Regions from separate parts of the Streptomyces sp. MMBL 11-1 genome, predicted to be linked through region 1. Evidence: predicted binding sites of a transcription regulator. Region 1 holds the regulator's gene; the other holds the start of a gene.

What was found. Region 1 encodes HspR, which represses chaperone genes until heat shock. Its sites were predicted from a motif close to TTGAGNNNNNNNNNCTCAA; they were not measured.
Region 2: a site for HspR is predicted at 1,547-1,565, ahead of lon (endopeptidase La). Genes of this name have one in related genera too.

The regions. Positions count from the first base shown of each region.
Region 1 covers NZ_CP117709.1:4,203,729-4,207,259, reverse strand. Annotated here, with positions in the region: gene PSQ21_RS18505 (helix-turn-helix transcriptional regulator) at 1-381, shown strand, start outside; gene PSQ21_RS18500 (hypothetical protein) at 484-750, opposite strand; gene PSQ21_RS18495 (hypothetical protein) at 774-1,064, opposite strand; gene PSQ21_RS18490 (heat shock protein transcriptional repressor HspR) at 1,322-1,774, opposite strand; gene dnaJ (molecular chaperone DnaJ) at 1,776-2,966, opposite strand; gene grpE (nucleotide exchange factor GrpE) at 3,063-3,531, opposite strand, start outside.
Region 2 covers NZ_CP117709.1:5,649,637-5,653,167, forward strand. Annotated here, with positions in the region: gene PSQ21_RS25370 (response regulator transcription factor) at 1-297, opposite strand, end outside; gene PSQ21_RS25375 (spermidine synthase) at 531-1,250, opposite strand; gene lon (endopeptidase La) at 1,588-3,531, shown strand, end outside.

The DNA of each region.
Region 1 (3,531 bases):
CTGTCCGAGCGCATCCTCGTCTACGACCGCCGGACGGCCCTGGTGCCCGTGGACCCGGCGGACACGTCGAGCGGCGCACTGGTCACCCAGCAGGCCGGCCTGGTCTCCAACATCCTGGCCCTGTTCGAGAAGATCTGGGCCGGGGCCACGGACCTCGCGGCCCTGATCGACACCGATCCCGCGCCGACGGGCGTGCTCTCGGAGATGGAGCAGCGTGTCATGGAGGAGATGTGCCGGGTCACGAAGGACGAGACGGGCGCCCGTAACCTGGACATCTCGGTACGGACGTACCGCCGCCACGTCGCTGACGTCCTCCGCACCCTGAACGCGACCAGCCGCCCGCACGCGGCCCTGCTGGCCCGTGAGAGGGGCTGGATCTGAGCCCCGGCACCACACGGGCGAGGGCCCGTCCCGTCGCCCTGGGAAGCGTCCGCAAGGCATCGTCGTCCGGCCTCGGGCCGGACGAGACTGTGCGGACACGGCCTAAGGGGCCCGCCGGCCGTCCTCCAGCGCCCAGCCCTCCAGCGTCCGGTCCTTCAGCGCCTCGGCGCAGCGCTCCCGCACGTCCTGCCGCCCGCCGCCCCGGACCAGGACCGTGATCCGGTCCTCCTCGATGCGCTGGGCGCACTCCCAGTGCGCGGGCAGCATCCCGAGGAGCCGGAGCACCGCGGTCCCGGCGGGCGCGGCGGGCACGGCGGGCACGGCGGCCCGGACCACCACAACCACGACCTCGGCTACTACCTCGGCCACGACCTCGGCCTCGACCGGACCGTCTACTGCCAGCCGTTGACGCACTGGACCTTGCCCCTGTCCGCTCCGAGAGTCTTCGGCAGCGGTAGGCCGCAGAGGAACCCGGAGACCGCGGCGGTCCTCTCCGACACGGCGTGCGAGACCCCCCACGGCAGCGTGGCCGCCCCGCCGTGCCCGGACACGACACCCGTCCCGGCACTGGCGTGGGCCGGGACGGCGGCCGCCCCGACGACCAGCCCCAGGATCATCCCCCCGGTACCGACCATCCTCCTGGTGAACGCGCAGACGCCCATGTGTTCCTCCCCGTACGTCATGTGGCTCGCCGGCTTCCCTCGCCGACGCCCACAAGCTTGCCACTGACACGTGCCCGTACCAGGGGTGATCACTGTCAACTTGCTGCATGCGGCGGGCTACTTGGTGCCAACCGTATTCCGCCGGAACACCCCGGAGATTTTCGGCCACTGGATGTACGGCGACCGGGCCACGTCGGGCACCGGGGGGACACACGACGACGGGGCCGGGAGAGCGTCATCCGCTCTCCCGGCCCCGGGGCTCACGCCGGCCGTGCCGGTCAGTCCATCGGCCGCTTCTGCTTCGGACGCCAGACCACCAGCGCGCTGGTCTGTTGCATGTCCTGGTACGGCACCAGGTCCCGGCGGTACGAGGCGTGCACCTGCGCCTCGCGCTGCCGCATGGCGACCGCCGCGCCGTCCACCGCCGCCGAGAGCTCGGCGACGCGCTGCTGGAGCGCCGCGACCTGGTTCTCCAGCTCGATGATCCGCTTGATGCCCGCCAGGTTGATGCCCTCGTCCTGCGACAGCTGCTGCACGGTGCGCAGCAGCTCGATGTCGCGGGCCGAGTAGCGCCGGCCGCGCCCGGCCGTACGGTCCGGGGAGACCAGGCCGAGACGGTCGTACTGGCGCAGTGTCTGCGGATGGAGGCCCGAGAGCTGGGCCGCGATCGAGATCACGTACACCGGTGTCTCATCGGTCAGCTGGTACGGATTGCGTCGACGGCCGTCCATCTCAAGCTCCCTTCGCAGCCTGGAACAGTTCCACCCGCGGGTCCTCGTCCGCGGTCGCCTTCCGATAGGCCTCCAGGGCGTCCCGGGCCTCCTGGCCCAGGTCCCTGGGGACCGCGACCTCCACGGTGACCAGCAGGTCTCCGCGGGTGCCGTCCTTGCGCACCGCGCCCTTGCCCCGGGCGCGCATCGTACGCCCGTTGGGGGTGCCGGCGGGAAGCTTCAGGGTGACCGGGGGGCCGCCGAGCGTGGGGACCTTGACCTCGCCGCCGAGCGTCGCCTCCGGATAGGTGACGGGCACGGTGACCGTGAGGTTGTCGCCCTTGCGGCCGAAGACCGGGTGGGCGTCGACGTGGACGACGACGTAGAGGTCGCCGGCCGGGCCGCCGCGTTCGCCCGCACCGCCCTTGCCGCGCAGCCGGATCCGCTGGCCGTCGGTGACGCCCGCCGGAATCCTCACCTGCATGGTGTGCGCCGACTTCGCCCGGCCGCTCCCCTTGCAGACGTCGCAGGGGTCCTGGGCGATGAGGCCCCGGCCCTTGCAGTCCACACAGGGGTCGGTGAGCGAGAAGCCGCCGCCGCTGCCGCGCGAGACCTGGCCCGTGCCGACACAGGTCGGGCAGACCCTGGGGGTGCCGTTCTTGTCGCCGGTGCCGGAGCACGCCTTGCAAGGCGCCTGGCTGGACATCCGCAGCGGGACCGTGGCCCCGTCGACCGCCTCGGTGAAGCTGAGCGTCACCTCGGACTCGACGTCCTGGCCGCGCCGCGGCTGAACGCGGGTGCCCGCGCCGCCACGGTTGAACAGCCCGCCGAAGACGTCGCCGAGACCGCCCCCGCCGCCGCCGCCGAAGCCGCCGCCCTGTCCGCCGCCACCCGGGGCGCCGCCTCCGAAGAGGTCGCCCAGGTCGAAGTTGAAGTTGCCGCCGGCACCACCGGGGCCGGCGCGGAAGCCGCCGTTGCCGAAGAGGGCGCGCGCCTCGTCGTACTCCTTGCGCTTCTTGGGGTCACCGAGGATGTCGTTCGCCTCGGAGATCTCCTTGAAGCGCTCCTCCGCCTTGGCGTCACCCTTGTTGGCGTCCGGGTGGAACTCGCGGGCGAGCTTCCGGTACGCCTTCTTGACCTCGGCGTCGGTGGCGTCCTTGGGGACGCCGAGAACCTTGTAGTAGTCCTTCTCGACGAAGTCCTTCGTGCTCATCGACGTCCCTCCTTCCGGACGATCGGCCGAGCGGCCGGCCCGTGGGCCGGCCGCCGGGCCGGTCGGTGTGCACCCTGGTGGTCAGACGCGTTGCCGTCAGACCTCCTCGGTGCCACCGCTCTCCTCGTCGTCTGTCTTCTCTTCCTTGGCCGCGGCGGGCGTGGCGCCCGGCTGCGGCTCGGCGACGGCCACCCGCGCGGGGCGGATGGTGCGCTCGCCGATGCGATACCCCGGCTGGAGGATCGCCACGCAGGTCGTCTCGGTGACGTCCGGCGCGTAGCTGTGCATCAGGGCCTCGTGGATCGTCGGGTCGAAGGGCTCGCCCTCCTTGCCGAACTGCTGGAGGCCCAGCTTCGCGACGGTGGTCTCCAGCGATTCGGCCACCGACTTGAAGCCGCCGACCAGCTCGCCGTGTTCCCGCGCGCGGCCGACGTCGTCGAGGACGGGCAGGAGCTCGGACAGGAGGTTCGCGACAGCGATCTCCTTGACCGTGACCCGGTCCCGCTCGACGCGGCGACGGTAGTTCTGGTACTCGGCCTGGAGCCGCTGGAGGTCCGCGGTGCGC
Region 2 (3,531 bases), 1.4 Mb from region 1:
GTCCCGTGCGGTGAGCATCAGCACCGGTACCGGGCGCTGCGCCTGCACCCGGCGGCAGACCTCCAGGCCGTCGAAGCCGGGAAGCATGATGTCGAGCACCATCAGGTCGGGCTGCCAGGCCTCGGCCGCGTCCACGGCCGCGGGGCCGTCCAGCGCGGTCTGCACGAGGAAACCCTCCGCCCGCAGCCGGGCGGAGATGGCGTCGACGATCGTGGCGTCGTCCTCGACCACCAGCACCCGGCGCTGAGCCCCCGGGGTGGCCGCGACGCCGTTGTGGGTGGTGTGTGTCTGTTCCATCGCCCCGCCCCTGCCCGTTCTCGCGGGAGCCATTCTCCCGGAGGCACGGTTTTCGCTCGTGGATTTCGTGGGTGATCCCGTGTGCCGCTCAGCAGCGTAAAGGCAGCGGAGGGCTTCCGGCTACGCAGGGTGTTGCCCGGAGGGGCGCGTTCACGCCGACCGGGCGGCCGGATCGTCGGCCTTGTGCCGGTTGCCCCGGGGCGCCGCCGGTCCACGCATACCGGGAGGGGGGTTCAGGCCGCCCGAAGTGCGAGATGGACCACGTCGGGCACACCTCGGGCAACGGCCACCTCTTCCGTCCTAACCCCGCTGAACCCGGCATTCCGCAACGCCTGTTCGAAGTCCGGCGACGGCTGCGCGGACCAGACGGCGAGCACTCCGCCCGGGGTCAGCCGGTCGTGGCAGTGCGCCAGGCCGGCGGGGGAGTAGAGGCTTCCGTTGTCCTCCGTGACGGTCCAGTCCGGCCCGTTGTCGATGTCCAGGCACAGCGCGTCGTAACGCTCCGTGGTGGTACGGAGGTGGGTGACGAGGTCCGTGTGCGCGATCCCGGTCCGGGGGTCGGCCAGCGCCGGACCGGAGATCCCCTCCAGCGGCCCGGCCAGGTGCCAGTCCACGATCGCCTGCTCCCGCTCCACGACCACGATCCGGCCCCAGCGCTCCTCCTCGGCGGCCCGTACCAGCGAGAAGCCGACACCCAGGCCGCCGATCAGCACCGTGGGCGCGGTCCGCGCGGCGGGCAGGGCGGCCAGCGCGGCGTCGATCAGCAGCCGCTCGGAACGCCCGTCCGAGGTGTCCATCAGGAAGCAGCCGTTGGCGATGATCTCGAAGTGCTCCCCGCGCGCCCGCAGCACGACTTCGCCGAAGGGTCCCTCGCGGCGGTCGAGGACGACGGGGGCGGCGGCGGAACGCGTCGGCATCGGGTCGGGGGCGGGCGTCGCGGGCATGGCGGGCATCGGGTGGCTCTCGTCTCCGGTCGTGGCGGTTCGGTGTCCCTCATCCTGTCCCGCCGCCCGGGTCGAGGGCCAGCCGGTTCCCCCCCCGCCGGGGGCGGGGAACAACGGTCCGCCCCGCGGCGCTCCCGTACACGGGACCGCCCCGGCACCCACCGCCCCACCGGGAGGGAGCGGACCCCATCGGGAGGGCGCGGACCCCACCCGGAGGGAGCGGGGGACGGCCCGGAGCATCGGGTCGTCGCGTCTGATCGCTCAGAGCGAACAAGGGTTGGGGAACATTCGGCGGCTCAGGAGCATTGAGTCCACGTAGCTCAACTTGCCTGCCGAAGGGGAGATCATGACTAACGAGTCCGAGGCGTTCACACCGATCGACCTGCCCGTGCTGCCGCTCGACGACGAGGTCGTCCTGCCCGGCATGGTGGTGCCGCTCGACCTGTCCGACACCGAGGTGCGCGCCGCCGTGGAGGCCGCGCAGGCCGCCGCCCGTCCCGGCGGGGGCAAGCCCCAGGTGCTGCTGGTCCCGCGGATCGACGGTACGTACACGGGGACCGGTGTCCTCGGCACCGTCGAGCAGGTCGGACGCCTGTCGGACGGCGACCCGGGCGCACTCATCCGGGCCCGTGACCGGGTGCGCATCGGCGCGGGGACCAGTGGGCCCGGCCGGGCGCTCTGGGTCGAGGGGACCGTGCTCGAAACCGCTGCCCCCGACCCCCTGCCCGGGTCCGCCGCCGAACTCGTCCGGGAGTACAAGGCACTCGCCACCAGCTGGCTGAAGAAGCGTGGAGCCTGGCAGGTCGTGGACCGGGTCCAGCAGATCGACGACGTTTCCGCGCTCGCCGACAACTCGGGGTACTCGCCGTTCCTCAGCACCGCCCAGAAGGTCCAGCTCCTGGAGACCGCGGACCCGATCGCCCGGCTGAAGCTCGCCATCCAGTGGCTGAGCGAGCACCTCGCCGAGCAGGACGTTGCCGAATCCATCGCCAAGGACGTCCAGGACGGCGTCGACAAGCAGCAGCGCGAATTCCTGCTGCGCCGCCAGCTGGACGCCGTACGCAAGGAGCTCTCCGAGCTCAACGGCGACCCGGAGGGCGAGTCCGACGACTACCGGGCCCGCGTCGAGGCCGCCGACCTCCCCGAGCACGTCCGGGAGGCCGCGCTCAAGGAGGTCGAGAAGCTGGAGCGGTCCAGCGACCAGTCGCCCGAGGGCTCCTGGATCCGCACCTGGCTGGACACCGTCCTCGAACTGCCCTGGACCGAGCGGACCGAGGACGCCTACGACATCCGCGGCGCCCAGGAGGTCCTGGACGCCGAGCACGCCGGCCTCGCCGACGTGAAGGAACGCATCACCGAGTACCTCGCGGTGCGCAAGCGCCGTGCCGACCGGGGGCTGGGGGTGGTGGGCGGCCGCCGAGGCGGCGCGGTGCTGGCCCTCGTCGGCCCGCCCGGCGTCGGCAAGACCTCCCTCGGCGAGTCCGTCGCGCACGCCATGGGCCGTAAGTTCGTCCGTGTCGCGCTCGGCGGTGTCCGGGACGAGGCGGAGATCCGCGGCCACCGGCGTACGTACGTGGGCGCGCTCCCCGGCCGTATCGTGCGGGCCATCAAGGAGGCCGGTTCGATGAACCCGGTCGTCCTGCTCGACGAGATCGACAAGGTCGGCTCCGACTTCCGGGGCGACCCGGCCGCCGCCCTCCTCGAAGTCCTCGACCCGGCCCAGAACCACACCTTCCGCGACCACTACCTGGAGGTCGAGCTCGACCTCAGCGATGTCGTCTTCCTCGCCACCGCCAACGTGCTCGAAGCCATCCCGGAGCCCCTGCTCGACCGCATGGAGCTGGTCCGCCTCGACGGTTACACCGAGGACGAGAAGGTCGTCATCGCCCGGGACCACCTGCTCCCGCGCCAGCTGGAGCGGGCCGGACTGGAGAAGGACGAGGTCGCCCTGGAGGAGTCGGCGCTGCGCAAGCTGGCCGGCGAGTACACCCGCGAGGCGGGCGTCAGGAATCTGGAGCGGGCGGTGGCCCGCCTGCTCCGCAAGGTCGCGGCCCAGCACGAGCTGGGCGACCGCGAGCTGCCGTTCGCGGTGACCGACGCGGATCTGCGCGGCCTCATCGGCCGCCCGCACCACGTGCCCGAGTCCGCCCAGGACCCGGCCGAGCGCCGCACCGCGGTGCCGGGCGTGGCCACCGGGCTCGCGGTGACCGGGGCGGGCGGTGACGTCCTCTTCGTCGAGGCGTCGCTCGCCGACCCGGAGACCGGGGCGTCGGGACTGACCCTGACCGGT